Regions from separate parts of the Rhodococcus sp. SGAir0479 genome, predicted to be linked through region 2. Evidence: riboswitches for the same ligand, from Rfam matches in the RefSeq annotation. Region 2 holds a riboswitch; the other holds the start of a gene.
The links. Region 2 has a riboswitch for S-adenosylmethionine ahead of E7742_RS21375 (aminotransferase class V-fold PLP-dependent enzyme). Riboswitches for the same ligand answer to the same signal wherever they lie in the genome.
Positions count from the first base shown of each region.

Region 1: it holds a riboswitch for S-adenosylmethionine, as region 2 does, so the genes downstream of both, E7742_RS13250 (bifunctional o-acetylhomoserine/o-acetylserine sulfhydrylase) here and E7742_RS21375 (aminotransferase class V-fold PLP-dependent enzyme) in region 2, are expected to answer to the same signal.

Region 1 is NZ_CP039432.1:2,822,641-2,837,875, forward strand. Features, by position in the region: gene E7742_RS13225 (ribonuclease domain-containing protein) at 1-48, opposite strand, end outside; gene E7742_RS13230 (exodeoxyribonuclease III) at 48-851, opposite strand; gene E7742_RS13235 (MFS transporter) at 872-2,002, opposite strand; gene E7742_RS13240 (NADP-dependent isocitrate dehydrogenase) at 2,218-3,435, opposite strand; gene E7742_RS13245 (amino acid permease) at 3,638-5,047, opposite strand; SAM riboswitch class IV at 5,159-5,274, shown strand; partial or broken gene E7742_RS13250 (bifunctional o-acetylhomoserine/o-acetylserine sulfhydrylase) at 5,422-6,736, shown strand; gene metX (homoserine O-acetyltransferase MetX) at 6,733-7,878, shown strand; gene E7742_RS13260 (DUF3017 domain-containing protein) at 7,909-8,154, opposite strand; gene E7742_RS13265 (bifunctional methylenetetrahydrofolate dehydrogenase/methenyltetrahydrofolate cyclohydrolase) at 8,195-9,055, opposite strand; gene E7742_RS13270 (GNAT family N-acetyltransferase) at 9,087-9,593, shown strand; gene E7742_RS13275 (pentapeptide repeat-containing protein) at 9,605-10,210, opposite strand; gene E7742_RS13280 (tRNA (cytidine(34)-2'-O)-methyltransferase) at 10,299-10,763, shown strand; gene E7742_RS13285 (alpha/beta hydrolase) at 10,918-11,922, shown strand; gene E7742_RS13290 (LysR family transcriptional regulator) at 11,933-12,826, opposite strand; gene E7742_RS13295 (TDT family transporter) at 12,918-13,982, shown strand; gene E7742_RS13300 (DUF302 domain-containing protein) at 13,992-14,378, opposite strand; gene E7742_RS13305 (metal-sensitive transcriptional regulator) at 14,426-14,692, opposite strand; gene E7742_RS13310 (MMPL family transporter) at 14,785-15,235, opposite strand, start outside.
Region 2 is NZ_CP039432.1:4,612,361-4,627,595, forward strand. Features, by position in the region: gene E7742_RS21345 (FadR/GntR family transcriptional regulator) at 1-89, shown strand, start outside; gene E7742_RS21350 (ABC transporter ATP-binding protein) at 86-907, shown strand; gene E7742_RS21355 (GntR family transcriptional regulator) at 957-1,610, shown strand; gene E7742_RS21360 (MFS transporter) at 1,607-2,872, shown strand; gene E7742_RS21365 (M1 family metallopeptidase) at 2,858-4,174, opposite strand; gene E7742_RS21370 (Pls/PosA family non-ribosomal peptide synthetase) at 4,171-8,109, opposite strand; SAM riboswitch class IV at 8,325-8,439, shown strand; gene E7742_RS21375 (aminotransferase class V-fold PLP-dependent enzyme) at 8,494-9,810, shown strand; gene E7742_RS23830 (putative leader peptide) at 9,871-9,954, shown strand; gene E7742_RS21380 (LLM class flavin-dependent oxidoreductase) at 9,999-10,634, shown strand; gene E7742_RS21385 (glycoside hydrolase family 26 protein) at 10,708-11,619, shown strand; gene E7742_RS21390 (SpoIIE family protein phosphatase) at 11,621-12,856, shown strand; partial or broken gene E7742_RS21395 (glycosyltransferase) at 12,853-14,821, shown strand; gene E7742_RS21400 (STAS domain-containing protein) at 14,818-15,156, shown strand; gene E7742_RS21405 (ATP-binding protein) at 15,185-15,235, shown strand, end outside.

The DNA.
Region 1 (15,235 bases), 1.8 Mb from region 2:
GAGGGCCACCAGCAGCGCGACGATCGGGCTCTTGCGCTGCGACGCCATCAGCGGAACTGCACGGTGACGGGCGCATGGTCCGACCAGCGCTCGGCGTAGGTGGCGGCGCGTTCGACGCGGGCCTCCTTCGCGCGGGCCGCCAGTGCGGGCGTGGTCAGGTGATAGTCGATGCGCCACCCGGCGTCGGTGTCGAACGCCTTGCCGCGGTACGACCACCACGAGTACGGCCCGTCGGTCTCCGGGTGCAGTTCCCGGACCACGTCCACCCAAGCGCCGCCGGTCAGCAGCGCCGCGACCCACTCGCGCTCGCCCGGCAGGAACCCGGACTTCTTGAGGTTGCCCTTCCAGTTCTTGATGTCGCGCTCGGTGTGCGCGATGTTCCAGTCGCCGCACACCAGCACGTCACGGCCCGCGGCGCCGGCGGCCTCGGCGCTGCGCGTCAGGTGCGCCGCGAACGACGCCATGAAGCGTTCCTTCTGCTCCTGCTTGGGCGTCTCGGCCTCGCCGGTCGGCAGGTAGAGGCTGCCGACGGTGAGCGCGTCGAAGTCCGCCTCGATGTAGCGGCCCGCGTCGGCGAACTCGTCGTCGCCGAAGCCGATGCGCACCGCGTCGGCGGGGCGCCGCGACAGCACCGCCACGCCGTTGCGGCCCTTCGCCGACGGTTCCGCCGACGCCACGTGCCAGCCGGCGTCGAGGGCGGGCGCCAGGGTCTCGTGCAGTTGCTTGTCGGACGCCCGCGTCTCCTGCAGGCAGACGACGTCGGCCTGGGAGCCGGTGAGCCAGTGGAGCAGGCCCTTGCGGGCGGCGGCGCGGACGCCGTTGACGTTGACGGTGGTGATGATGTGCGGCACGCGGAGAACCGTAGCGGACGCTACCGACGCGCCGTCACCACCGCGACGGCCAGTACCGCCAGGCCCGCAGCCGCGAGCGCCGACCCGACCAGCGCCGGCGCGGTGTACCCGAACCCGGCCGCGATGACCGCGCCGCCGATCCATGCGCCGAACGCGTTCGCGATGTTGAGCGCCGAGTGGTTGAGCGCGGCGGCCAGGGTCTGCGCGTCCGCCGCGACGTCCATCAGCCGGGTCTGCAGACCCGGCACCAACGCCGAGCCCGCGGCGGCGACGAGGAACAGCACCACCATCGCGGTGTACGGGTTGTGCGCGGCGACCGCGAAGAGGGCGAGCAGTCCGACGAGCGCCCCGAGCATCGTGAACAGTCCGGACGTCAGCGCCCGGTCGGCCAGGCGTCCGCCCAGCACGTTGCCGACGACCATGCCGAGGCCGTAGACCATGAGGGCGACCGGGATCAGCGCCTCGGGCAGTCCCGCGACGTCGGTCATCGTCCAGCCCACGTACGTGTAGACGGCGAACATTCCGCCGAATCCGACGGTGCCGATCACGAGGGTGAGCCACACCTGCCCGCGCCGCAGCGCCGCGAGTTCGGTCCGCGGATCGGTGGTGCGGACGTCGCGCAGTGCGGGCACCCACGCCGTGACGGCCGCGACGGTGAGCGCCCCGATCAGGGCGACGACGGCGAATGCACTGCGCCAGCCGAGTCCCTGCCCGATCCAGGTGGCTGCCGGCACTCCCACGACGTTGGCGATCGCGAGCCCGCTCATGACCGTCGCGACGGCCTTGGCCCGCCTCCCGGGCCCGGCGAGGTGGGCGGCGACCAGCGACGCCACCCCGAAGTAGGCGCCGTGCGGCAGGCCGGCGACGAAGCGGGCCACCAGCAGTCCGCCGTAGTTCGGCGCGACGATGGTGGCGGCGTTGCCCACCGTGAACGCGACCATGAGCGCGATCAGCAGCGTCTTACGCGGCATCCTCGCCGTCAGTGCCGCGATCACCGGGGCGCCGACCACGACGCCGAGGGCGTACGCGGTGATGACGTGTCCCGCGGTGGGCTCGGAGATGTCCAGGCCCCCGGCGATCTGCGGCAGCAGTCCCATCGCGACGAACTCGGTGGTGCCGATGCCGAACCCGCCCATGGCGAGCGCGAGCATCGCGCGCCGGCGCCCGGAGGACGGGAGGTCTGCGGCGACGGACGAGGGAGCGGTGGCCGAGACGGTCAAGAGCAGTGGAGCCTTCCGAGCACGGTACGAAACGAACGACGATCGAGCGGGCGCGAGTCGAACGCGCGACGCCCGAGGGTAGTGGAGAAAGGGAAACGGGACGTTCCCGTGAGGGGAACGTCCCGTTTACCGTGCGGAGCGACGCTTTACGCGCGCGCCTTCTGCAGGTTCTCGTCGAGGGTCGCGAGGAACTCCTCGGTGGTCTGCCAACCCTGGTCCGGGCCCACCAGCAGTGCGAGGTCCTTGGTCATCTGACCGTTCTCGACGGTCTTGATGACGACGTCCTCGAGCTGCTGCGCGAACTCGATCAGCTCAGGGGTGTTGTCCAGCTTGCCGCGGTGCTCGAGACCACGGGTCCAGGCGAAGATCGACGCGATCGGGTTGGTCGACGTCGGCTTGCCCTGCTGGTGCTGACGGTAGTGGCGCGTGACGGTGCCGTGCGCGGCCTCGGCCTCGACGGTCTTGCCGTCCGGCGTCATCAGCACGGAGGTCATCAGGCCCAGCGAGCCGTAGCCCTGCGCGACGGTGTCGGACTGGACGTCGCCGTCGTAGTTCTTGCAGGCCCAGACGTAGCCGCCCTCCCACTTGAGCGAGGAGGCGACCATGTCGTCGATGAGGCGGTGCTCGTAGGTGAGGCCCGCGGCGTCGAACTCCGCCTTGAACTCCTCCTCGTACACGCGCTGGAACTCGTCCTTGAACATGCCGTCGTAGGCCTTGAGGATCGTGTTCTTGGTCGACAGGTAGACCGGGTAGTTCTGCTGCAGGCCGTAGGACAGAGAGGCCCGCGCGAAGTCCTGGATGGACTTCTTGAAGTTGTACATACCCATGACGACGCCGCCGTCCTCGGGCATGCGCACGACCTCGTGCTGGATCGGCTCGGAGCCGTCCTCCGGCGTGAAGGTGAGGGTGACGGTGCCGGCCTGGTGGACCTTGAAGTCGGTGGCGCGGTACTGGTCACCGAACGCGTGACGGCCGACGATGACCGGCTTGGTCCAGCCCGGCACCAGACGCGGCACGTTCGAGATCAGGATCGGGGCACGGAAGATGGTGCCGCCCAGGATGTTACGGATGGTGCCGTTCGGGGAACGCCACATCTTCTTCAGGCCGAATTCCTCGACCCGGGCCTCGTCCGGGGTGATCGTCGCGCACTTGACGCCGACGCCGTGCCGCTTGATCGCCTCTGCAGCGTCGATGGTCACCTGGTCGTCGGTGGCATCGCGATGCTCGATCCCCAGGTCGTAGTACTCCAGATCGACATCCAGGTACGGATGGATCAGCTTGTCTTTGATGAACTGCCAGATGATGCGAGTCATCTCGTCGCCGTCGAGTTCGACGACCTTGCCTTCGACCTTGATCTTGGACATGGGGGCTTCGCGTCCTCCTAGGAAGTTTCCCTGGTTCCGTTCCCTGCGTACTGGGGTGCGCAGATCACTTTGTGAGTGACCCCGCCAACGGTTCAATTATCAAACGTATCCGGTTCGGATCGCCCCTGTCAGGCCGACCCAAACATGACGAGCGTACTGCTATCCGAGACGGAGGCAACCACTGGGCCGAAAACCGCTCACCCTACCGCTCGGTAACCTCGGGCCGGTGCGGCGAGGGGGTCCGGGTCCGCGCCGCGTGCGCCGGCCGCGCCCAGCGGCGGTGGGCCACGGCCAGCAGCACCAGCCACACGGCGCCCACCACCAGCGCCACCCGGCTGTCGGCGTCGAACGCCAGCAGCGCGATCACGAACACCAGGAAGCCGATCGCGACCAGCTGTCCGTACGGCCAGAACGGCACCGGGAACTTCAGCGCGGCGGCCGCCGCGGGGTCCATCCGCCGGCGCGAGCGGTACTGCGCGAGCAGGATCATCAGCCACACGAAGACGGTCGCGAAGGTCGCGATGGACGCGATCACCAGGAAGACCCGATCGGGTATCGCGTAGTTGAGCAGGACACCGAGCAGCAGCGCGGCGATCATGACGATGACCGTCATCCACGGCACCCCGCTGCGCGAGACCCGTCCCATCACCGCGGGCGCCTGGCCGCGCTGCGCCATGCCGTACATCATGCGGCCGGCGCCGAAGATGTCGCTGTTGATCGCGGACAGTGCGGCGGAGATGACGACCACGTTCAACACCGCCGCGGCCGGCCCGAGACCGAGGCCCTCGAAGATCTGCACGAAGGGGCTGCCCTCGGAACCGATCGTCTGCCACGGACTGATCGCCATGATCACCGCCAGCGTGAGCACGTAGAACACGATGATCCGGACCGGCACCGTGTTGATCGCCCGAGGGATCGTGCGCTCGGGATCCTCGGCTTCGCCCGCGGTGATACCGATGATCTCCGTACCACCGAATGCGAACATCACGATCGCGAAGCATCCGACGAAGCCGCCGAGCCCGGTCGGGAAGAAGCCTCCCTCGCTCCACAGGTTCGACACGCCCTCGCCGGTGTCGTGCAGGCCGAACCCGAAGACGAGGACGGCGACACCGGCCGCGATCATCGCCACGATGGCGACGATCTTGACGATCGTGAGCCAGAACTCCACCTCGCCGAACACCTTGACGCTCAGCAGGTTGACGGCGCCGACGAAGAAGATGACGGCCAGCACCCAGATCCACCGCGGCACGTCCGGGAACCAGAACCCCATGTAGACGCCGAATGCCGTCACGTCGGCCAGGCAGACCACGACCATCTCGAACGTGTAGGTCCACCCCGTCGCGAAGCCGGCGAGCGGGCCCAGGTGCCGGGTGGCGTATTCCCCGAACGAGCCCGACACCGGGTCGCTGACGGCCATCTCGCCGAGCGCACGGAGCACGATGTAGATCACCGCCCCGCCGATCAGATAGGCCAGCAGCACCGACGGCCCCGCCCGGTCGATGGCCTCCGCGGAACCGTAGAAGAGCCCGGTACCGATGGCGGACCCGAGGGCGATGAAACGGATGTGGCGGGCCGTGAGACCTCGGGTCAGCACCGAGGTGGTGTCTTTCACGATCGAACTCCCTGTCTGTGCGTGCCCACCGAGTTTGCCTGCCACGTCCTTTTCGACCTTCCTGCCCGCCCTCCTTCCAACCGCACGGTCGATACCGCTACTATCGGCGGAGGTCATGAGTGCCAGCGTCAAGCCCCGGCTCGCTGGTCGGCAACCCTCCAACCGCGGTGGGGTGCCCCGGGTGATGACCAGGTCTTCCGGCGAGAGCCGGAGGACAAGCGCGGGTCCGCTGGGACGGACCCACTGACCGGGCCATGCCCCACCGGAGGTTCATCATGTGTTGTTGTCACGAGTAGCCGGTCCCCCGAGCGCGCGCCTGCCGCTGCGCACCCTCTCATCTGCCGAACACTTCCCGAACCTGGAGTAGACGACTCATGACCGAAATCACGGACGCCGCGACCGACCCGACGGCCGACTGGAGCTTCGAGACCAAGCAGGTCCACGCCGGCCAGTTGCCCGACGGCACCACCAACGCGCGTGCACTGCCGATCTTACCAGACCACGTCGTACACGTTCAACAGCACCGACCACGCGGCCGCACTGTTCGGCCTGGCCGAGCCCGGCAACATCTACACCCGCATCATGAACCCGACGCAGGATGCCGTCGAACAGCGTATCGCCGCGCTCGAGGGCGGCGTCGCGGCCCTGCTGCTCGCGTCCGGCCAGGCCGCCGAGACCTTCGCGATCCTCAACCTCGCCGAGTCGGGCGACCACATCGTGTCGAGCCCGCGCCTGTACGGCGGCACGTACAACCTGTTCCACTACTCGCTGCGCAAGCTGGGCATCGAGGTCTCGTTCGTCGAGGACCCGGACGACATCGAGCAGTGGCGCGCCGCCGTCCGCCCCAACACCAAGGCGTTCTACGGCGAGTCGATCTCCAACCCCCGCAACGACATCCTCGACATCCCGGGGATCGCGCAGGTGGCGCACGAGAACGGCATCCCGCTGATCGTCGACAACACCGTCGCGAGCCCGTACCTGATCCGTCCGTTCGAGCACGGCGCCGACATCGTCGTCCACTCGGCCACCAAGTACCTCGGCGGCCACGGCACCGCGGTCGCCGGTGTGATCGTCGACGGCGGCACGTTCGACTGGACCCAGGGCCGGCACACCAACTTCACGACCGCCGACCCGAGCTACCACGGCGTGGTCTACGCCGACCTCGGCGCGCCGGCGTTCGCACTCAAGGCGCGCGTGCAGCTGCTGCGCGATCTCGGCTCGGCCATCTCGCCGTTCAACGCGTTCCTCATCTCGCAGGGCATCGAGACGCTGAGCCTGCGGATGGAGCGCCACGTCGCCAACGCGAAGGCGGTCGCCGAGTACCTCGAGGCCCGCCCGGAGGTCGCGTCGGTCTCGTACGCCGGTCTGCCGTCGTCGCCGTGGCACGAGCGTGCCAAGACGATCGCTCCGCGCGGCACCGGCGCGATCGTCGCGTTCGAGCTCGCCGGTGGTGTCGACGCGGGCAAGAAGTTCGTCAACGCGCTCACGCTGCACAGCCACGTCGCCAACATCGGTGACGTGCGCTCGCTGGTGATCCACCCGGCGTCGACCACCCACTCGCAGCTCACCCCCGAGGAGCAGCTCGCTTCGGGTGTGACTCCGGGTCTCGTCCGCCTCGCCGTGGGCATCGAGGGACTCGACGACATCATCGCCGACCTCGAAGCCGGTTTCGCGGCGGCGGCATCTTGACCGTCAGCTCCGTTCGCAACGCCCGTCCGGCCGGATTCCCTCCGCCGGACGGGCAGTTGGGCTTCGTCCACATCGGCTCGGTGCAACTCGAGAACGGTGCGGTGGTGCCCGACGTCACGCTCGGCGTCCAGCGGTGGGGTGAGCTGTCCACCGAGCGGGACAACGTGATCCTGATCGAGCACGCCCTCACGGGCGACTCGCACGTGAGCGGTCCCGCCGACGACGAGCACCCCTCCCCCGGCTGGTGGGACGGCATGATCGGGCCGGGCGCGCCGATCGACACCGACGAGTGGTGCGTGCTCGCCACCAACGTGCTCGGCGGCTGCCGCGGCTCCACCGGCCCCGGATCGCTGGCCGCGGACGGCAACTACTGGGGTTCGCGATTCCCGGAGATCACGATCCGCGATCAGGTGACCGCCGAGGTCGCGCTGGCGGATCTGCTCGGCATCGAGCGTCTCGCCGCCGTCGTCGGCGGATCGATGGGCGGCATGCGGACCCTCGAGTGGATCATCGGGTACCCCGACCGGGTCGCCGCGGCCCTGGTTCTCGCGGTGGGCGCCCGCGCCACCGCCGACCAGATCGGCACCCAGACCACCCAGATGCAGATCATCAAGAGCGATCCCGACTGGCAGGGCGGCGACTACCACGGCACGGGCCGGGTCCCGCGCACCGGACTGGGCCTGGCCCGCCGGATCGCGCACCTGACGTACCGCACCGAGGGCGAACTGGATTCGCGCTTCGCCAACACCCATCAGGACGGCGAGAACCCTTGGAGCGGTGGCCGTTACGCCGTCCAGAGTTATCTCGACCATCAGGCCGACAAGCTCGTCGGCCGGTTCGATCCCGGCACCTACGTGCTGCTGAGCGAGGCGATGAACCGGCACGACGTCGGTCGCGGCCGCGGCGGTGTGGCCGCGGCGCTGGCCTCGACGGACGTGCCGGTGGTCGTCGGCGGTGTCGACTCCGATCGGCTGTACCCGCTGCGGCTGCAGCAGGAACTCGCGGACGGGCTGCCCGGCTGCGACGGACTGCGCGTGCTCGAGTCGAAGGACGGCCACGACGGCTTCCTCACCGAGGCCGACGCGGTGGCCGAGCTGCTGAAGGAGACGATGGAGCTGTCGCGGGCGGCGCGCCGCAACTAGCCGGCCCACGCCCGCGTCAGTACACCCGGGTCAGTCGGTCCCGAGCGGATCGATCGACGTCGCGAGCGCGATGATCGCGGCCCCCACGACGGTCATCGCCGTCACGTCGAAGCCTCGGCCTCGCACCGCGAGCAAACCCACCCGATCGGGTGAGACCACGGCACGCAGGAACGCGGCGACCAGCATGGCGCCCCCGAGAACGAGGGCGCCGCGCCGCCAGCGGTCGGCCAGGACCAGCCCGAAGGCGCCCGCCACCACGAGGACGACGAGCACCATCGGCAGGTTCCTGCGCACGAACTGCGTCACGCGCGAGAACCTAGCCGCGCGAACCGGCGAGCTGCTCGGCCCGCTCCACGACGTTGGTCAGCAGGAACGCGCGCGTCAGCGGTCCGACACCACCGGGGTTCGGGGAGACGAATCCGGCGACCTCACGGACGTCGTCGGCGACGTCGCCGCGCAGCCCGTCGGCGGTGCGGCTGACACCCACGTCGAGCACCGCGGCACCCGGCTTGACCATGTCGGCGGTGATCAGGCCCGGCACACCCGCTGCGGCGATCACGATGTCGGCCTGCCGAACCTGCGCCGCGAGGTCCCGAGTACCGGTGTGGCACAGCGTGACCGTCGCGTTCTCCGAACGCCGGGTCAGCAGCAGGCCGATGGGACGGCCGACCGTGACACCGCGGCCGACGACGGCGACGTGCGCGCCGGCGATCGGAACGTCGTAGCGGCGCAGCAGGTGCACGATGCCACGCGGCGTGCACGGCAGCGGGGCTTCCTTGCCCAGCACGAGCCGGCCCAGGTTGACCGGGTGCAGACCGTCGGCGTCCTTCTCGGGATCGATGCGCTCGAGGGCGGCGTTCTCGTCGAGGTGCTTGGGCAGAGGGAGCTGCACGATGTAGCCGGTGCACTCCGGGTTGGCGTTGAGTTCGTCGATCGTGGCCTCGAGCTCGGCCTGGGTGATGTCCGCGGGCAGGTCACGGCGGATCGAGGTGATGCCGACCTTGGCGCAGTCGTTGTGCTTGCCCCGCACGTATGCCGCCGAACCGGGGTCCTCACCGACGAGGACGGTGCCCAGACCGGGCGTGATGCCCTTCTCCTTCAGGGCCGCCACCCTGGCCTCGAGGTCGGTGAAAATCTCGTCGCGGGTTGCTTTGCCGTCCAGGATCGTTGCAGTCACGGCGACCATTGTTCCAGGCTAGGGTCGCTGCGTGACATCGGCTCCGGAACTTCGCGGTCCACGTGTCGTGCTGGCACCCGTCCAGCCCGCCCACCACGAGCGGTTGCGCGAGATCCATCGGCTCCCCGAAGTGAGCCGATGGTGGAAGGAACCGGCCGCGGACTGGCCGTCCGCGGACCCCGACACGGTGGCCTACGCGGTGGTCCTGGACGACCGCGTCGTGGGTTTCGCGCAGTGGTACCAGGAGTCGGACCCCGAGTACCGGCATGCCGGCATCGACCTGTTCCTCGACGGCGCGGTGCACGGACAGGGGCTGGGCACGGAGGTGGTGCGGCTGCTGGCGACGCACCTCGTCGACGAGCGGGGGTTCCATCGCCTCGTCATCGACCCGGAGGCCGCGAACTCCGCGGCGATCGCGTGCTACCGCAGGGTGGGATTCCGCGACGTCGGCGTCATGCGGGAGTACTGCCGGGGCGCCGACGGCGGGTGGCGGGACGGACTCATGATGGATCTGCTCGCCCGCGAACTGATCCGTTGAGCGAGTCGCGGTCACCACGGCTCGACGACGAGGCCGTTCGCGGTCGCGTAGGCCACCGCCTGGGTGAGTTCCACCTGCGCGCCGCGCAGTTCCGCGGCGGTCCACAGTCCGGGGCCGACGTGGGCCCCGCGCAGGTCGGCCCCCTCCAGGCGCAGCCCCTCGACGCGGGCACCGAACAGATCCACCGAGCGCAGCACCGCGCCCCGCAGGTCCGCGTCGACGAGGTTCGCTTCCCGGAAGCGGCAGTCGGTGAAGTCGACGCCCTGCAGATCGGCCCCGCCGAACGAGACGAACGTGAAGTCCACCTCGTCGATCCGCAGCGGCCGCAGCCGGCAGTCCTCGAATACCGATCCGATGAGGCTCGAACTGCTGAAACTGCTGTGCCACAGCGTCGTCCGGGCGAACGTGCACGACCGGAACGCAGTCGAGTGGTGGTGGGAGGCGCTCAGGTCGGTCCCCGTGAAGTCGCACTGGGTGAACACGCACGACTCGGTGCGCACCTCGCTGAGGTCGGCGCCCCGGAACGTGCACCGCGTGTAGTGCTGCCGGTTCCAGTGCTGCCCGGCGAGGCGCGCACCCGCGAAGTCCTCCCCCACGATCTCGACGAGCTCGGCCATGTCCCCATGGTCCCCTCGGAGTCCGACAATTACGACTGCCCGCCCTCCGGCGGGCGGCGGGCGGCCGCGGCCTGGCAAGCTGAAGGCCGTGTTCCGAGTGATGTTCCACGAGCCCCGCATCCCACCCAACACCGGGAACGCGATCCGCATGGTCGCCGGCACCGGATGCGAACTGCACCTCGTCGGACCGCTCGGCTTCGACCTGTCCGAGCCGAAACTGCGCCGCGCCGGCCTCGACTACCACGACCTCGCGTCGGTGACCGTGCACGAGAATCTCGAGGCGGCCTGGGCGGCGCTGCAACCGGACCGGGTGTTCGCGTTCACCGCGCACGCGACCACGTCGTACGCCGACCTCGCGTACCAGCCGGGTGACGTCCTGTTGTTCGGTCCCGAACCCACCGGGCTCGCGCCGGCGGTTCTCGAGGACCCGCACGTCACCGCACAGGTCCGCATCCCCATGGTGCCGGGGCGCCGCTCGTTGAACCTGTCGAACGCGGCCGCTGTCGTCACGTACGAGGCCTGGCGGCAGCACGGTTTCGCCGGCGGGGTGTGACCCCACTCGGACGGTTGACCAGATCCGGTGTATCCAGCGCGCTCCGAACCCGCTAGAGTCCCCTCGAATGGCTGATGAGCAGGGGAAATGCGTGTGACAGCGGGTGCGGTCCAGTCGGGGCGCCAAACCCCCTCGGGATCGAGAGGGATCACCTATGTCTATTGGACGTCCGGGCCGCGTGTTTCTCGCGGCGCTGTCGATGGCGGTGCTCGCCGCCGGCGTGGTCGGGGGTGCGTCCACCGCCGGCGCCCGACCGGCGTCACACCTGGTCGGGGTGGACGACGCCGGGCCCCTCGCGGTCACCGCGCAGGTCTACTCGGCGTCGATGGATCGCGTCGTGCCCGTCCGCGTGCAGCGACCCGCGGACTCGGGTGTGCGGCCCACGCTCTACCTCCTCAACGGCGCCGGCGGCGGTGAGACGAACGCGACGTGGCAGCAGAACACCGACGTCGTGGACTTCTTCGCCGACAAGAACGTCAATGTCGTGACCCCGATGGACGGCGCCGCCAGCTACTACACCGACTGGGAGCGTGACGACCCGGCGCTGGGGCGCAGCAAGTGGCAGACCTTCCTCACGCGCGAGCTGCCGCCGATCATCGACGGCCGGTTCGGCGGCAACGGCGTCAACTCCATCGCGGCCATCTCGATGACCGCGACGTCGGTACTCAATCTCGCGATCTCGGCGCCCGGCCTGTACCGGGCCGTGGGCTCCTACAGCGGGTGCGCCGAGACGAGCAGTCCGATGGGTTCGGCGTTCGTCGACCTGGTGGTGCGGTCGGCCAAGGGCGCCGATCCTCAGAACATGTGGGGCCCGCGCGGCGGTCCGGGCTGGGTCGCGAACGATCCGGTGATCAACGCCGAGAAGCTCCGCGGCACGGCGCTGTACATCTCGTCGGGCTCCGGTCTGCCCGGCCCGTACGACAACCTGGCCGCGCCGGGGATCGACGGAGACCTGAAGGACTTCGCGCGGCAGGTGTTCGTCGGCGGGGCGATCGAGGCCGCCACCAACCTGTGCACCCGCAATCTCGCGAATCGCCTGCAGCAGCTGAACATTCCGGCCACGTTCGATTTCGCGCCGACGGGATCGCACTCGTGGCGGTACTGGCAGGACGATCTGCACCAGTCGTGGCCGACGCTCGCCGGCGCGATGGGCGTCTAGGGCCCGGCGATCACCCGCCCGCGCGGGCGATCTCGAGGAAGTCGCGGGCGGCGCCGCGCAGTCCGCGCGACTCGTCCCACACCGCGAGCAGCCGGCGCGGCAGCCGCAGTCCGGCGACCTCGACGGCGGCCAGCCGCCCGTCGTGCAGGTCCGCCTCGACCGCGAGGGACGAGAGCACCGCGGGCGCGTTGCCGGCGACCACGGCGGCCTTCACGGCCGTGCACGACGTCAGCTCGAGCAGCGGCTCGACGCAGCCCGGCACGGCGTGCTCGAGCGTCGTGCGGGTGCCGGACCCGGGCTCGCGCTGGATGAGCGGGGTGGTGGCGAGTTCGGCTGCGGCGATGGGTGCGCGCCGGGTCCACTCGTGGCCGGGCGGGACGATCACGACGAGTTCGTCGCGGGCGACCTCGACCGACCGCAGCCCGTTCGGGACGACGGGCCCCTCGACGAAGCCCAGGTCGGCCTCCCCCGCCCGGACCTGGGCGGCGACGTCGGTGGAGTTGAGCAGTCGCACCGAGGTCACCACGTTCGGGTGTTTGCGCCGCATCGCGACCGTCCACCCCGGGACCAGGTACTCGGCGATGGTCATGCTGGCGGCGACGGTCAGGTTGGCGTCCATCTCACCGCGCAGTGCCGCGACGCCGGACGCCAGCTCCTCCGCCGAATCGAGGATCGCGGACGCCCACTCGAGCACGAGCGCCCCCTCGGCGGTGGGCTGGACCCCGCCGGCACCGCGGTCGAACATGCGGATCCCCAGCTGTCGCTCGGCCGACCGCACGCGGGCGCTGACGGCCTGCTGACTGAGCCCGTGCTCGCGGCCGGCGGCGCCCATGCTCCCGAGCCGGCCCACCGCGACCAGCACGTCGAGTGCAGCGAGTTCGGGGACACGGTTCGAAAGCGGCATACTGCCAAGGCTAGACCCACAAACGCGGTTTGTAGGCCGTCCACACCGAGGCTTCTACCGGGAAGAACGCCGCCGCGCCAGAGTTGTCTACATGCTCACCGCTCCCCGCCTCGCACACCTGACACCCAACTGGTTCGCCGTCGTGATGGGCACCGGCATCGTCGCCGTCGCCACCTCGTCGCTGCCGGTGAACGTGCCGGGTCGGCGCGCGATCGCGCTGGCCTTCTGGGGCCTGGCCGTGGTGTTGCTGGCGGTGCTCGCGACCGCCTTCGTGGGGCACTGGATCCGGCACACCGAGCACGCCCGCGGCTACGCGCGCAGCGCCGCGATGTTCCCGTTCTACGGGGCGTTGCCGATGGCCGTGCTCACGGTGGGCGCCGGCACCGCGGCGGTGGGTTCGACGGTCCTCGCACCCGGCGTCGCCTTCGGAGTCGCGGGAACGCTGTGGGCCGTCGGCACGGGCGGCGGGCTGATGACCGCGAGCGTGATGGGCCGACGACTGCGCGCGGTCACCGAGCGCGGGACGCCGACGCCGGCGTGGCTGATGCCGGTGGTCCCGCCCATGGTGTCGGCCGCGACCGGCGCTGCCCTGGTGAACCATCTGCCGGTCGGGTGGCCGCGCGTCGCGCTACTGGCCGGCTGCTACGCGCTGTTCACGCTCGCGCTCGTGTTCGCGCTGTTCGTCGTCGCCATGGTCGCCCGGGACATCGGCGAGCGCGGGCTGCCGCCACTGCAGGCGCTGCCGACGCTGTGGATTCCGCTCGGCATCGTCGGACAGTCCGTCGCGGCCGCGAACCTGCTGGGCACCGCGGCGCCGTCCGCCGTCGCCGCCGGCGCCGCCCACACCCTGCACGTGTTCGGGCTGGGTTACGGGCTGTGCATGGGCACGATCATGATCGTCGCGCTCGCCGGGGTCGGGGTCGTGACGGTGCGCGCCTTCCGGCGGGGCCTGACCTTCACGATGAGCTGGTGGAGCTTCACGTTCCCGGTCGGGGCATGTGCGGTCGGGATGGGCGCGTTCGGTGTCGCGGGCGATTTCGAGATTCCGCGGCTCTTGTCGGCCGGACTGCTGGGCGCCCTGGTCGTCGCCTGGTGCGTGGTGGCAGGGCACACCGCGCACCGGGTTCGGACCAGGACGCTGCCGGCCCCGGCGTGAGGGTGTCCGTCAGGCGAGCGCGTCGATCGCGGCCTGCAGACGCGTCGTCGCCTCCGCCGCGACGGCCTCGAGCTCCGGCTCGCCGGTCACCTCGACCATGAGCGCCGGGTTCATCGCCTCGACCACGACACCGTCGCCGTCGGACCGCACGACGACGTTGCACGGGAGCAGCAGCCCGATCTGGCGATCCACGCCGACGGCGCGGTGGGCGAGCTGCGGATTGCAGGCCCCCAGGATCAGGTACTGCTCCATCTCGGCGCCGATCTTCGCCTTCAACGTGGCCTGCATGTCGATCTCGGTGAGCACACCGAATCCCTGCTTCCCGAGCGCGGCTCGGGTCTTGGCGACGGCGTCGTCGAATTCGGTGTCCAGGCGGGTCGAGATTCCCAGTTCCATCACTGACTCCTCACGGTTGTCCGTTCGGTTCCCGGTCGCGCCCGGTATCAGGCGAGCGCCAGGAACAACTTTTCCAGCTCGGCCTCGGTGAGCGGCTCGGAAGCCGTGCCGTCGCCCGACAGGCATTCCCGCAGCCCAGTCGCGACGATCTTGAAGCCGGCCCGGTCGAGTGCACGGGACACCGCGGCCAGCTGCGTGACGACGTCCTTGCACTCACGGCCGTTCTCGATCATCGAGATGACTCCGGCCAGCTGTCCCTGCGCACGGCGCAGGCGGTTGAGCACCAGGGCGATGCTCTCTTCGTCTCCGGTCATGAGACCTCCTCGTTCTTCGTCCAGATTACCCGCAGGGGTATCCGGCCGGATCCGGCTGTGACCACTGTCATCAGCCGGATCCGGCCCCGGAATCACCCGTGGGAGAACGTGATCTTCGGCAGCGCGCGGCGCAGCCAGTTCGGCGACCACCAGGCGGCGTTGCCCGTCAGCCGCAGCAGCGCCGGCAGCAACACCAGCCGGATCAGTACGGCGTCGAGCAGCACCGCGATCCCCAGCAGGATGCCCATCTCCTTGGGCGGCAGCGGTTCGGCCAGCGCGAAGCTGAAGAACACACCCACCATGACGGCCGCGGCCGCGAAGATGACCCGCCCGGAGTGCGCCATGCCGGCGATCTGGGCGCCGCGCGCACTGCCCGTCGTCTCGTACTGCTCCTTGACGGTCGAGAGCAGGAACACCGTGTAGTCCATCGCGATCGCGAAGATCATCGCGAAGAAGAACACCGGCCCCCAGCCGTCCAGGAAGCCCTGCGGGGTGAACCCGAGCAGGTCGGACAGGTGACCGTCCTGGAAGATCAGCTTCGAC
Region 2 (15,235 bases):
CGGGCGACGGGGCGGCGGCGGTTGCCGCGACCAACGCAAACCTCGACCCCATGATCGCGAAGTTGCGGGAAGGACGGACCGGCGAATGAGCACCCCGATCCACGGCGGTGTCGTGCTGAGTACCGAAGGCGTGGACCTCGTCCGCGACGGCCGGGCAATCCTGCGCGACATCGACGTCCGGATAGAGCAGGGACAACACTGGGTGCTGTTGGGCGCCAACGGTGCCGGCAAGAGCACGCTGCTCAGCCTGCTGGGGGCGGTGACCCATCCGACTCGCGGCACCGTGCACGTGCTCGGACATCGTCTCGGCAGGGTGGACATGCGAGAGCTGCGCGCGCACATCGGGCATGTCAACCCGCGGCACGCGATCGACCGGCCGCTCACGGTGCGGGACGTCGTGCTGACCGGCCTGACGAACACGCCGGAGTTCGCACAGCGCTGGCAGCCCACGGCGGCGGACCGGGCGCGGGCGGAGGACCTCATCGCGATGATGGGAATGTCCGCGCGGATCGAGGCGCGGTGGCCGGTGCTATCGCAGGGCGAGCGCGGTCGCGCGCTCATCGCCCGCGCGTTGATGCCGGACCCGCCGGTGCTGCTGCTCGACGAGCCCGCCACCGGGCTCGACCTCGCGGCCCGCGAGCAGCTGCTCGCCGCGCTCGACCAGATGCGGGCCCGGCATCCGGCGATGGCGAGCATCCTCGTCACGCACCACATCGAGGAGATCCCGACCACCACGACGCACGCTCTGCTGATCCGTGACGGCCGCATCACCGCGCAGGGTGCGGCGGAGTCCGTCATCACCACGACGCGGATCAGCGAGTGCTTCGATCACCCGATCACGATCCTGCGCAGCGGCGGACGGTACTCGGCGCAGTCGCGTGGGGAGGGACTCGGCACCACGGCCTGACCGACCCCGCCTGCCGGCAGGTCCTTCGCAAGGCGTATAAATACATCTTGTGTCTAAGTTGTATTCGGCGGCCGAGCTCGCGTACCGCGAGGTGAAGGAGCTCATCCTGTCCGGCGCGTTGCCGGGAGGTGAGCTGATCAGCGAGGGTGAGATCGCCACACGGATGGGATCGAGCCGCACCCCGGTCCGGGAAGCGTTCCTTCGGCTCGAGGCGGAGGGCTGGATGCGCCTCTACCCCAAGCGCGGGGCCCTGATCGTGCCGGTCGCGGACGGCGAGGCCGAGCACGTCGTCGACGCCCGACTCCTCGTGGAGACGCACGCCGTCGAGGCGATCGCGAGGAACCCGCGGGCCCGGGACGTGCTGGTGCTGACCCTGCGGGAGAACCTGGACCGGCAGCGCGAACTGATCGTCTCCGGTGGGGACGCCGCGCAGTTCAGTGTGCTCGACGCCGACTTCCATCGGGCGCTGGTGCGCGCCGGCGGCAACCCGCTGCTCGAGACGTTCTACGACGGGCTGCGGGAGCGTCAGCGCCGGATGACGGCACGCTCGCTCGCGCGGGACCCCGAACAGATTTCCAAGATCGTCGACGACCACGCGCGGCTGACGGATCTGGTGGCGGCCGGTGACGCCGACGGGTTCGCGTCCGCCGTCCGTCGACACATGCGCGAGGTGCACGCACTGAGTGAGGGAGGACGGCGATGACGACGACGCGTGAGGACACCGGCACTGCGCACGCCGCCCGCACGCGCACGCGGCAGTGGATGTTGGTGGCCGCCGGCATGTTCGCCGTGGCGTGGGGCGGCAACGAGTTCACACCGCTGCTGGTGATGTACAAACTGGATCACGGCTTCACGCAGGTGGTGGTCGACACCTTCCTGTTCGCGTACGTGATCGGGATCGTTCCGGCGCTCCTGATCGGCGGACCGCTCTCGGATCGGCTGGGACGCCGTCCGCTGATGGTGCCGGCGCCGTTCATCGCGGTGGCCGGTTCGGTGGTACTGGCCGCGGGGCCGGACTCGGCGACGTGGCTGATCGTCGGACGTGTGCTGTCCGGCGTCGCGCTGGGCCTGGGCATGGCCGTCGGCGGCAGCTGGCTCAAGGAACTCTCGTCGCCGGACCGGGACCCGTCCGCCTCGCCCGGGGCGGGAGCCCGTCGTGCGGCGATGAGCCTGACCGCGGGCTTCGGCATCGGGGCCGGGGTCGCCGGGATCCTCGCGCAGTGGGCGCCGTGGCCGAGCGCGCTCGCGTACGCGGTCCATTCGGCGCTCGCGCTCGCGGCCGGTGTCGCGGTGCTGCGGGCCCCGGAGACCCGCCCCGCCGTGCCCTCCACCGAGCGGCGTTCGCTGGCCCAGGATCTGAAGATTCCCGCCGCCGGCCATCGCCGATTCCTGTACGTGGTCGCCCCCGTGGCGCCGTGGGTGTTCGGTGCGGCGGCATCCGCGTACGCCGTGATGCCGGCCCTCATGACCGGTCGCAGTGGCAGCGCGCCGGTCGCGTTCTCCGCGCTCCTGTGCATGATCGGCCTCGGCTCGGGGTTCGCGATCCAGGCACTCGGCCGTCGGATCGACACGCCGCGCAACGCGCGCGCCGTCGCGGTGGCCCTCGCGGTGCTGGTGGTCGGTATGGCGGTGGCGGCGGTGGCGTCGCACGTGCTCACCGTCGCGGTCTCGATCGTGGCGGCGGCGATCCTCGGCTGCGGGTACGGGTTGGCGCTGGTGTCGGGCCTGCAGGAGATCCAGCGGATCGCCGGGCCCGACGATCTGGCCGGTCTCACCGCGGTGTTCTACTCGCTGAGCTACCTCGGGTTCGCGGTCCCGGCCGCGATGGCGGTGATCGCGGAGACCGATCCGGCGCTCACCTACCCGATGATGTTCGTCTTCGGCGCAATCGTCGCCGCCGCGAGCCTGGTGCTCGTTCTCGTCAAGTGGCGGCGGCACCTGCCCGAGGTGTCAGAGGCGCGGTAGCGGCTTCTCGGCGAGCCACGACTGCCACAGCCCGCGCAGCGACGTGTCGGTGAAATGCGTTGCCAGGTCGGTGAACTGTTCGGTGGACACCGTCGAGTGCCGGTACTTCTCCGTCCAGGTGCGGAGGAGGGCGAAGAACGCGGCGTCCCCGATCTCCTGCCGCAGCGCGTGCAGGGTGAGGGCGCCCCGCTTGTAGATGCGGTCGTCGAACATCAGTCGCGGTCCGGGGTCGCCGAGCAGGATGTCCTGCGGTTCGGCGGCGAGGCGGCGGTGCGCGTGCAGCGCGTGCGTGTGGGCGTCGGGGCCGCCGGAGTTCTCCGACCACAGCCACTCGGCGTAGCACGCGAATCCCTCGTGCAGCCAGATGTCCTTCCACACGGCGAGGGTGAGGCTGTTGCCGAACCACTGGTGCGCGAGCTCGTGCGCGACGAGACGTTCGCAGCCGCGCCGACCGTCGCTGTGGTTCGCCCCGAAGACCGACAGGCCCTGGGCCTCGATCGGGATCTCCAGGTCGTCGTCGGTGACGACGACCGAGTAGTCCGCGAACGGATACGGGCCGAACAGTCTCTCGAAGACCTCCACCATCTGCGGCTGCCGCCCGAAGTCGTGGTCGACGTGCTCGCGCAGCCGCGGGGGATGGATCACGTGGACGGGCACCTGCCCGCTGTCGATCCGGCGCCGCTCGTACGGTCCGATCTGGACGGTGGCCAGATAGGTCGACATGGGCTCGGTCTGCTCGTACACCCACGTCGTCAGGCTCGCCTTGGTCTGCTTGCTGACCAGCGTGCCGTTCGCGACGGCGTGGTACGGCGAGTCGGTGGCGATCGAGATACGGTAGCTCGCTTTGCAACTCGGGTGGTCGTCGCACGGGAACCACGACGGCGCACCGTTCGGCTGGCTCGCGACGAGCGAACCCTCGCTCAGTTCCTCCCAGCCGACGTCGCCCCACATGCTCACGATCGGCTGCGGGTTGCCGGCGTACTGGACGGTGATCGAGAGGACGCCGCCCGCGGGGACGGGCTGCGCCGGGGTGAGGGTGAGCTTTCCGTTGCGATGGGTGTACTTCGCGACGCGCCGGCCGTTGACCGACAACTTCGACACCTGCATCGTCGTCGCGAGATCGAGCGAGAAGCGGGGCCGGACGTCGGTGGTGGTGGCGGTGATGGACGCCCTGCCGGACAGGCGGTTGCTGTGCACCCGGTAGGTCAGATCCAGCTCGTACCGCGACACCCGGTAACCGCGGTTGCCGTGCTGCGGTACGTACGGATCGAGCGGTTCCTCGGAGATCTTCCCTGGCTTCATCGGACGCCCTCGGCCGACGCCGTCCACGGCGGCGGATCGTTCCACGGCGTGATGGGATTGCCCTGCCAACGGGTGGACGGCGGCACGGTGTCGCCGCGCATGACCAGCGACGCGGGGCCCACGGTGGCGCCGTCGCCGAGTCCGGCGGCGGGGAGCGCGACACAGTGCGGGCCGAGGGTGGCGCCCGCACCCAACGTGACCGTGTCCATGGACATGATCCGATCATGGAACAGATGGGTCTGCACGACGCACCCCCGCTCCACCGTGGCGCCGTCGCCGAGGGTCACCAGGTCGGCCTCCGGCAGCCAGTAGGTCTCGCACCAGACGCCGCGGCCGATCGTGGCGCCGAGACCGCGTAGCCACACGTTCATCACCGCGGTGCCGTTCGCGGCGCGCGCGAACCACGGGGCGGCGACGGTTTCGACGAAGGCATCGGACACCTCGTTGCGCCACACGAACGAACTCCACAGTGGATGCTCGACGGCCCCGATCCGACCGACGACGAGCCACTTCGCGGCCACCGACACCACCCCGGCGACGGCGCCCGCGACGAGCAGCACGATGCCGCCCCCGAGCGCCGCCAGCCCGAAGCCGCCGACCGACACCAGCCACGCCAGTGTGAACAACACGCCCAGCCCGATACCGAACGTGACCATCACGGGGATCAGCCGGCACGTCTCGACCACCGCGCGGGCGACCTTGAGCCGCAGCGGCGGATCGAAGGTGCGCGACGCGTCGGCCTGCGTCGCGGCCCGACGCAACCGGACGGGTGGACTGCCCAGCCACGACGATCCGGACTTGGCCTTGCTCGGCGCCGCCGACAGCACCGCCACCAGGCTGTTCTTGGGGACGCGCCGGCCCGGCCCGGCGATGCCGGAGTTACCGAGGAAGGCGCGTTTACCGATCTTGGCGGGCTCGATACGCATCCAGCCGCCGCCGAGTTCGTAGCTCGCGACCAGGGTGTCGTCGGCCAGGAAGGCGCCGTCGGCGACGGTGGTGAACTTGGGAAGCACCAGCGCCGTGGAGATCTCGGTGTCGCGGCCCACCTTCGCGCCGAGCAGGCGCAGCCACAGCGGTGTCAGCAGGCTCGCGTACAGCGGGAACAGGAAGGTCCGGGCCGAGTCCATGAGGCGCTCGGTGGCCCACGCCTGCCAGCCCGCCCGGCTACGGACCGGGTGGTAGCCCTCGGTGAGGCCGATCGACAGCAGCCGCACCGCGAGCACCGTCAGGGCCGCGAAGACGAACAGACTCACCAGCGTCGCGATCGGCAGGACGGCGAGCGCGCGTCGGAAGGCGTCGCCCAGGCCGGCAGCGTCGCGCACCGACCACCCGACCGGGACCAGACCGGCGGCGAGCCCGAAGATCGGCATGCCGGCCAACACCACCGACGTGACACCGAAGATCGGGACCCAGTGCGCGGCACGGCGCGGCGGATGCTGCGGCCACGGGTGAGTGGCCTTGCCGACCTTGACCGCGGGTGAACCGGCCCACTGCTGCCCGGCCTTGACCTTCCCGAACACCGCCGACCCCGCGGCGACCTCGGCGCCGCGGCCGATACGGGCTCCCGGCAGCAGTGTCGAGCGAGCGCCGATTGCGGCACCGTCGCCGATCCGGATCGCGCCGATGTGTACGACGTCGCCGTCGATCCAGTGCCCGGACAGGTCCACCTCCGGTTCCACCGAGCAGCCGTCGCCGAGCACGAGCATCCCGGTGACCGGCGGGAGCGTGTGCAGGTCGACGCCGCGACCGACCTCGGCGCCCAGCGCACGGGCGAAGTACAGCATCCACGGCGCCCCGGACAGGTTGTCGGCACCGCTGGCCTCGACGAGGCGCAGCGCGATCCACAGCCGTAGATGCTCGCGCCCGCCCCGGCGGTAGGTGCCCGGTTGCAGACCGCGCAGCAACAGCCGGGCCCCGGCGACCGCGACGGCCATCCGCCCCAGCGGGGTGATGAAGAGGACGAAGAGCACGGTCACCCACCACCACGACAGGGTGGGTGCCCAGTCGACGTCGAACAGGGCCAGCACGTTGCCGGCGATCGCCAGCCAGGTCACCCACTGCAGACCGGTGAGCGTCATCAGCGGGACGGTCGCCGCGATCTGCGCCGCCTGCGCGCGCCGTGGTGTGGGCTCGACATGTCGGGGTACGGCGGCCTCGGTGGGGGAGAGTTCGTCGAGGAACCCGGCCAGCGACCCGAGCCGGGGATGGTCGTACAGCTGCGCGACGGTCACCTCGGGGAAGCGGTCGCGCAGCGCGGTGACGAGTTGCGCCGCGGCCAGTGAGCCGCCGCCCATCTCGAAGAAGTCGTCGTCCGGACCGGTGATCCGGGCGCCGAGGATCGACGTCCACAGTCCGGCCACCCAGCCAGCGGTGCCGCCGAGATCGGCGCCGGCGTCGTCCGTCCCGCTGCCGGGCAGCGGCCACGGCAACGCGTCGCGGTCGACCTTGCCCGACGTGCGGGTGGGCAGCTCGTCGACCAACGCCAGCCGCGGGACGAGTGCGGCCGGCAACCGGTCGGCCAGCAGCTCGCGGGCCTCGTCGAGGTCGAAGTCGGCGTCGGTGCTGGAGAGGTAGCCGACGAGGATTGCCGTCCCGGCCGGCGTCCTGCGGACCGCCGCGGCCGCCCCGCTCACACCGGGCAGGTTCTGCAGCGCGTTGTCGACCTCGCCGAGTTCGATGCGACGGCCGCCGATCTTGACCTGGTCGTCGGCGCGGCCCTGGAACAGCAGCCCGGCACGGTCGAGACGGACCAGGTCGCCGCTGCGATAGGCCCGCGCCCACCCGAGCGTGGGCATGGGCGCGTACTTCTCGGCGTCCTTCGCCGGATCGAGGTACCGCGCCAGTCCCACCCCGCCGATGACCAACTCGCCGATCTCGCCCTCGGCGACGGGTTCGCCGGCCGCGTCGACGACCGCGAGGTCCCAACCGTCGAGCGGCAGACCGATCCGGACCGGTCCGGTCCCGTCCATCCGGGCGCCGCACGCGACGACGGTGGCCTCGGTGGGTCCGTACGTGTTCCACACCTCGCGGCCGGGGACGGCCAGACGGGCGGCCAGTTCCGGCGGGCACGCCTCCCCGCCGAAGATCAACAGCCGGACCGCTTCGAGCGCCTCGGCCGGCCACATCGCCGCGAGCGTGGGGACGGTCGAGACGACGGTGACGTTGCGGGAGACCAGCCACGGCCCCAGATCCATGCCGCTGCGGACGAGCGAGCGGGGAGCCGGGACCAGTGTGGCCCCGTGCCGCCATGCCAGCCACATCTCCTCGCACGACGCGTCGAACGCCACCGACAGGCCGGCCAGTACTCGGTCCCGGGGGCCGATCGGATTTCCCTGCAGGAACATTCGCGCTTCCGCGTCGACGAAGGCAGCCGCGTTGCGGTGCGTGACCGCGACGCCCTTGGGGGTGCCCGTCGACCCCGACGTGAAGATGATCCACGCGTCGTCGTCCGGCGTGGGTGTGCGGATCTCCGGAACGTCGGCCCGGTGCGGCGCGGTGCCCGGCTGCACCCCGTCGGCGGTGAGGATCGCCGCCACCCGTGCCTCGCCGAACACCAGTTCGGCGCGTTCGTCGGGATCGTCCGCGTCGACCGGGACGTACGCCGCGCCGGCCGCGAGTACCGACAGGATCGCGACATACAGTTCGCGCGTTCCCGACGGCATCCGTACGCCCACCCGGTCCCCGGCGCCGACGCCGGCATCCGCGAGCCGCCGGGCGCCCACCGCGATCTCGTCGAGCAGTTCCCGATACGTCAGCGCCGCGGCGCCGTCGTCGATCGCGGTCGTGTCCGGATGCGCAGTGGCGGTGGCCGTGAGGATGTCGACGAGGGTGCGCGGTTCGGGCGCGTGCGGTGAGCGCAGGAACGGAGCCGGTATCCGTTCCGGCAGCGTTCGATCGCGCTGCTGCGTCTGTTCTGTTGCTGGCTGGGCAGACAATCCGGGACGTCCCTCTCTGTGCCTGTCGGGCGGGCACCTCGTTCTCTCACGGCAAGGTGTCCGGTGGATGAACACCTCGTCGCGGCGTGCCCATCGGTCAGGCCCTCGGCTTCTCTCCTCGATTCTCCCCCGGATGGGCCGAAAACGGTGCTCCCGGCCCACCTCTCGGTTCCCGGGTTGACATCGAGGGAGCCGCTCTGTCATCCTCTTCGACAGGTCACGAGTACCAGCGTCAAGCCCCGGCTAGCTGGTCGGCAACCCTCCAACCGCGGTGGGGTGCTCCGGGTGACGACCAGGTCATGGTCCACAAGGACATGGCAAGCGCGGACTCCGATGGCGTCGACCTCCACTGCCGACGAGTCCCAGGACTCGAAGGATGTAGTGATGACCGCTGTACTGACCGACGCCGCCTGTGCCACCGCCCCGATCGCGCGGGTGTCCGGCTGTGACCTGCAGGTTCCGCTCGTCGGGGGTGGAACCTGCGTTTACGCGAACTTCGACTACGCGGCCAGCGCGCCGGCCCTCGAGCAGGTCACCGACCGGGTCCAGGAGCTGCTTCCCTTCTACGCCAGCGTCCACCGCGGCGCCGGCTACGCCTCCCGGGTGAGCACCGAGGCCTACGAGAACTCGCGCGTCGCGGTCGAGCGCTTCGTCAACACCGCCGCCGACCAGGTCGTGGTGTTCACCCGCAACACCACCGACTCGCTCAACCTGCTCGCGAGCTGCGTCCCCGGTGACGTCGTCGTGCTCGACATCGAGCATCACGCAAACTTCCTGCCCTGGAAGAACTCCCGCGTTGTCGAGGCCGCCGACACGGTGGCCGAGACCATCCGCCGGATCGTCGCCGAACTGTGCTCCAGGCCGGCCGCGCTGCTCGCGATCACCGGCGCGTCCAACGTCACCGGCGAGGTGCTTCCCATCGCCGAGCTGGCCGAGATCGCGCACCGCTGCGGCGCCCGCATCCTCGTCGACGGCGCGCAGCTCGCCCCGCACCGCCGCGTGGACCTCGCCGCGACCGGCGTCGACTACCTCGCGTTCTCCGGGCACAAGCTGTACGCGCCGTTCGGTGCCGGGGTGCTGGTCGGCCGCCGCGACTGGCTCGACGCTGCCGAGCCGTACCTCGCCGGCGGCGGCGCCGTCCGCGAGGTGACCGTGGACGAGACCTGCTGGGCCCCCGCTCCGGCCCGACACGAGGCCGGCAGCCCCAACGTCCTCGGCGTCGCCGCCCTCGCCGCAGCCTGTGATGCGCTGGCCGCGTTGGACTTCGAGAAGGTCGTCGAGCACGAGCGTGCTCTCTCCACGCGCCTGGCCGAGGGCCTCGGCGAGATCGACGGCGTGCAGCTGCTGCGCCTGTGGTCGGACGCCCCGGACAGCGTCGGCATCGTCACCTTCACGATCGACGGCTTCGAGCCCGGCCAGATCGCCGCGTACCTCTCGGCCGAGCACGGCATCGGTGTGCGCGACGGCCGGTTCTGCGCTCACCCGCTGCTCAACCGCATCGGCCACGCCGGTGGTGCGGTCCGCGCGAGCCTCGGCCTGGGCACCACGTCCGACGACGTCGAACGCCTCGTCGCCGCCGTCCGGCAGCTGGTCGCGGGCGAGGCCGACTGGAACTACGGGAAGACCGACGGCCTGTGGAACCCGGTGCCCGAGACCCGCGGCTTCTCGAGTGGCGCCGACGGCGCCGCGGAGTGCATCTGATCTCGATCACGGTGATCCGAACCCTGATGGGGGACAACGACCGAGGGTAGCGTGACGCGCATGGAGTCGACCGGTACGAGCGGACGGTGGTCGCGCCGTCACGTCGACCTGTGCCGCACCTCGTCGGAGATGTGTCGGGACTGACGCTCACCCGTCGTCCCCGTCCACGCTCGTCCCGAGGAACCACCATGCCCCAGTCCGTTTTCGCTTCCGTCCACACCGTCACCCCACGCCGCCCCCTGCGGGTGGCCGTCGAACTCTCCGGCGCCGGACATCATCCCGCCGCCGCCCGGATCGCCGGCAACATCGCGCTGACCGGACCCGACTTGTGGGTCGACCTCACCGTGGGGCCCGACACCCTCGATCTCGCCGCCGAGCCGGCGGTGGTGCATCGGGTCCGTGCCGCCGACCTGCGTGAGGTGCAACAGATCCGCGCCCGCATCCGATCCGCGGTCGCGGCGGACGGCCGCGACCCCGACGCCGTGGCGGTGCTCGTCGACATCGAAACCCTGATCGGTGCCGACTCTCGCAGTGCCCGAGCCGAACTCGCCCTGCTCGACGAGACGTCGAGTGTGCCGCACCAGCCGTCGTCGTTGTCGTACATCGGGACCGCCGAGGGGCTGGCGAGCCTGATCGCGGACATCCACGCCGCCGATGTCGCCGACGGGGTGACGCTGCTGCCGCTGGCATTGCCGCGCGTCCTCGAACGTGTCGTCGACGGCACCCTCCCGTGGCTCGAACGCCGCGGATCGGTCACCGCGTCCCACACCGTCGACGAGGCACTGGCCCGGTTCGGGTTGCAGCGGCCCGCACGGGCGTCCTGAGACACCCGGCCCCGGACGCGGTCGCCGCGGCGATCGTCGAGCACGATCGGCGCCCCGCACGGACACTGGCGGAGTGAGCACTTGGCGAGCGCGACTTCCGTGGGACCCTCCGGTCGGCCCGGGACAGGATGCCCTGTCGGGGCCCCGGTTCGGTGTCAGCGTCGAGTCCGGATTCGCGTCTGCCCACGACCTCGACGAGGTCGTGGGCGCAGTCGGCGTGCAGCCCCGGCTCGTGATGGCCTTCTGCGACTTCGCGTGCGCGCCACCGATCACGGGCATGGACATGGTGGCCGGACGCGGCGCCGTTCCGATCGTCACGTGGGAGCCCTGGTGGTGGGAGCACCGCGGCCCCGGTTCGGTGCCGTCCGTGCGCTCGGTGGCGGTCGGCCTTCACGACGAGTACCTCGCCACGTGGGCCGGCGCGCTCACCGAGTGGGGCGGCCCGATCGGTCTGCGGTTCGCGCACGAACCCAACGGGGGGTGGTATCCGTGGGGCGCTGCGACCAACTCCGGAGCCGACTACATCGCCGCCTGGCGTCACGTCCATGCGGTCTTCCGTCGGCACGGTGCCCACAACGTGTCCTGGATCTGGGCGCCCACCGTGTCCTTTCCGGGTAGCGCGTCGGTCGCGGCCTACTACCCGGGAGACGACGTCGTGGACGTCGTGGGACTCGACGGCTACAACTGGGGACGGGCTCGCGCACACTCGATTTGGACGCAGCCGCGGGCACTGTTCGAACCGACCCTCGACGAGCTGCGTCCACTCGCGCCCGGGTGCCCGCGTCTGCTCACCGAGGTCGCGTGCGCCGAGTCCGGGGGCTCCAGACCCGAGTGGATCGGCCGTTTGGTCCAGTTCCTCGCGGACCGCCGCGAAATCGCCGGATTCGTGTGGTTCGATCACGACAAGGAAGTGGACTGGCGGATGATCAGTTCGCCGGAGTCGGTGAGCGCGTTCGCCCGAGCAATCGGGGAAGGGTGTCGGTGAGATGACGGACGCCGGGGGGTGGATTCGCCCGGAGATCGAGCGGGAACGAATGCAGGCGGTCGAGCAGCTCGGGCTGCTGGACACCCCGAAGGAGGAGCGGTTCGACCGCATCGCCCGGATGACCCGCCGGGTGCTCGGAGTACCGATGTGCAGTGTGTCGCTGATGGACCGTGATCGGCAGTGGTTCAAGTCGATCGAGGGACTCGCCCTCACCGAGGTCCCGCGGGATCGAACGGTGTGTCAGACCACCATCGCGCGCACGTACCGGGGGGTGCCCGATCCCGTACTGGTGGTGGAGGATGCCGCCGACGACCCGCGGTTCAGCGAAATCCCCGGCATCGGGGGCGACGGCGGCATCCGCTTCTACGCCGGGTACCCGCTCTACGGACCGGGCGGACACACCGTCGGGACGTTCTGCGTCTACGACGAGACCCCTCGCACCCTCGACGACGAGGAGCTCACCAACTTCGCCGAGATGGCCGGAATGGTCCAGCGGGAACTCGAGTGGTCCGAGGATCTCGCGCGGGGTGCCGACATCCAGCGGAGCCTGCTGCCGCGCCCACTGCAGGGGCAGAAGGGTTACGCGGTGTCCGGCGCGTGCCTTCCCGCGTTCGTGGTGGGCGGTGACTTCTACGACCACCACGTCGTCGACGACCGACTCGTGGTGACGGTCGCGGACGTGATGGGCAAGGGCACCGGAGCCGCGATCGTGGCGGCCGCCGTCCGGTCCACGTTTCGCGGCGCGACGCGCGCGTTCGCCCGCCTGGCGGGGGAGACGCAGGCCGACGTGGACGCCGGTGTCGCCGCGTCGGCGGCCGCCGAACAACTCGCCGAGGACCTGGACGGTACCGACACCTTCGTCACGGCGTTCCATGCCGTCGTCGATCTCCCGACCGGCACGGTGACGTACGTCGACGCCGGTCACGGGCTGTCGATGGTGCGCCGCCGCGACGGCACGGTGGAGCCGTTGCGGGCCTCGGGGCTGCCACTCGGGATCGCGCTCGACGACGCGTGGGACTCGCACACGTCGTCGCTGTCTCCGGGCGACATGCTCGTCGTGTGTTCCGACGGCCTGCTCGACCTGCTCGACGAGGACAGCGATCCGCGGGCCGTCCACGCGTTCGTGGCCGCGCACGTGGACGCCGCCGGCCTCGTCGCCGCGGTCGGCGATCTCGTGGCGGAGATGCCCCCACTGGACGACGTGACGATCGTGGCGATCGGCAGGGAGGACGCATGACGACCACGCGGAGCGAGGTGGCCCGCGGCACGGAGCCGTCGGTGGCCCTGCGGTTCCTGATCCTCGTCACGGCGATTCTCGGCATCAACTACGTCGTGTGGCGGTGGCTGTTCTCGGTGAACTGGACGGCCTGGTGGATCGCCGTACCGCTGGTGATCGCCGAAACGTACAGCCTCGTGGATTCGCTGCTGTTCGGCCTCACGATGTGGCGGCTGCGGCGGCGACCCGATCCCCCGCCGCCCCCGCCCGGCGCCACCGTCGACGTCTTCGTGACCACCTACAACGAGCCCATCGAGATGGTGATGGACACCGCCGAGGCGGCGCAGCGGATCCGCCACCCGCACCGGACCTGGATCCTCGACGACGGCGACCGACCCGAACTGGCGGCGGCTGCGGAGAAGGCCGGCATCGGGTACCTCACGCGGTCGTCGGACTGGGCCGGCAAGCCCAGGCACGCCAAGGCCGGGAACCTCAACAACGCGCTCCTGGCGACCGAAGGCGAGTACCTCCTGGTGCTCGACGCCGACCAGGTCCCGCACCCCGACATCCTCGATCGCACGCTCGGCTACTTCCGCGACGAGAGCACTGCGCTGGTCCAGACACCGCAGTACTTCGTCAACGTGCCTCCGGGCGATCCGTTCGGGAGTCAGGCGCCGCTGTTCTACGGTCCCATCCAGCAGGGCAAGGACGGGTGGAACGCCGCCTTCTTCTGCGGGTCCAACGCCGTGCTGCGGCGGGAGGCGTTGATGCGGTTGGGCATCAGCGGGTACGTCCGCGCCGTCGAGGAGGGTGTCCGTCGTGCGCTGCGCACCGCCACCGACGTGCTGCGGCGCGCGGCCCGGGACACCGACGACCCGTCGGCGCTGGCCGCGCTCGAACAGGTTCGGGACGCCGTGCGGGTCGCGGAGCAGCGCCTGCGGGCGGGGGAGTCCGTCGGCGACGTCACGTACTCGTTCCAGCGGGCCGTCGCGGGTGCCGCGGAGGGCGTCGTCGCCAAGGACGTCGAGGCGATGCGGGCGGACCTGGCAGCGGTTCGTGCGCTGACGGAGGAACCGGCCGGCGACGACGACTCCTTCTTCGACGACGAGGCCACTCGCGCGGCTGGCACACCGCGAGTGGTCACCGCTCGGGGCGATCGAATCGGTACGACTCCTCGTCGACTCCGTCGACGTGGGGCGATCGGACGAAGCCCAGCCGATGCTCCCGCTCGCGACGATCTCCGTCACCGAGGACATGGCGACGTGCATGCGCCTGCACGCCCAGGGGTGGCGCACGGTGTACCACCACGAGATCCTGGCCGAGGGGCTCGCGCCGGACGACCTGAAAACGATGCTCACGCAACGGCTGCGCTGGGCCCAGGGCACCATCCAGGTGATGCTCCGGGAGAACCCGCTGGTGCAGCGGGGCCTGAGCGTCGCACAACGGTTGATGTACTGGGCCACCATGTGGAGCTACCTCGCCGGGTTCGCTGCACTGGCGTACATCGCTGCACCCGCGGTGTACCTGATCACGGGCGTGATGCCGGTGGACGCCTACAGTTGGGACTTCTTCGGCCGACTGGTGCCCTTCCTCCTGCTGAACCAGTTGCTGTTCTTCGTGGTGAGCCGGGGTATGCCGACGTGGCGCGGTCAGCAGTACAGCCTCGCGCTGTTCCCGGTGTGGATCCGCGCGTGCACCACCGCCTTTGCGAACGTCTGCCTGGGACGACCGCTCGGTTTCGCCGTCACACCCAAGACGAGACAGAACGTGCAATCGTTGCCGTGGCACCTCGTGAAGTACCAGCTGGCGGCCATGGTGTTGCTGGTGGTGGCGTCGGTGGTGGGAATCGTCCGCCTGTGGTTCGGCACCATCTCCGTCCTCGGCGTCGGGGTGAACCTCTTCTGGGTGATGTTCGATCTGGTGATATTGAGCGTTGTGATCACCGCGGTGCGTTACCGCGGAACGGAAACGGGAGGACACCGATGACCGCCTTCGACACCAGGACGACCGCGGCGGGCGTGGTCGTCGTCCGGCCCGAGGGACGACTGAACATGATCGCCGCACCGGGACTGCGCGAACAGCTGACGTCCCTCGTCGCGGCGGGCACGTCACGACTCGTCGTGGATCTGGGAGGCGTCGAGTTCGTCGACTCCTCCGGACTCGGTGCCCTCATCTCGGGCCTGAAGGCCGCGCGGCAGTCCGGGGGCGATCTGCGTATCGCGTCGCCCACCCCGCAGGTGCAGAGCGTTCTCGCGCTGACGAGTCTCGACCGCGTGCTGCGGTCCTACGAATCGGCCGACGGTGCCTTCGGAGGCGAGTGACCCGGACGCGACAGGCGCCGGGAGGACGTTGACGACGACGACCGGTCCCGGCGCCCTCGAGGCCGTGCACCAGCTGCTG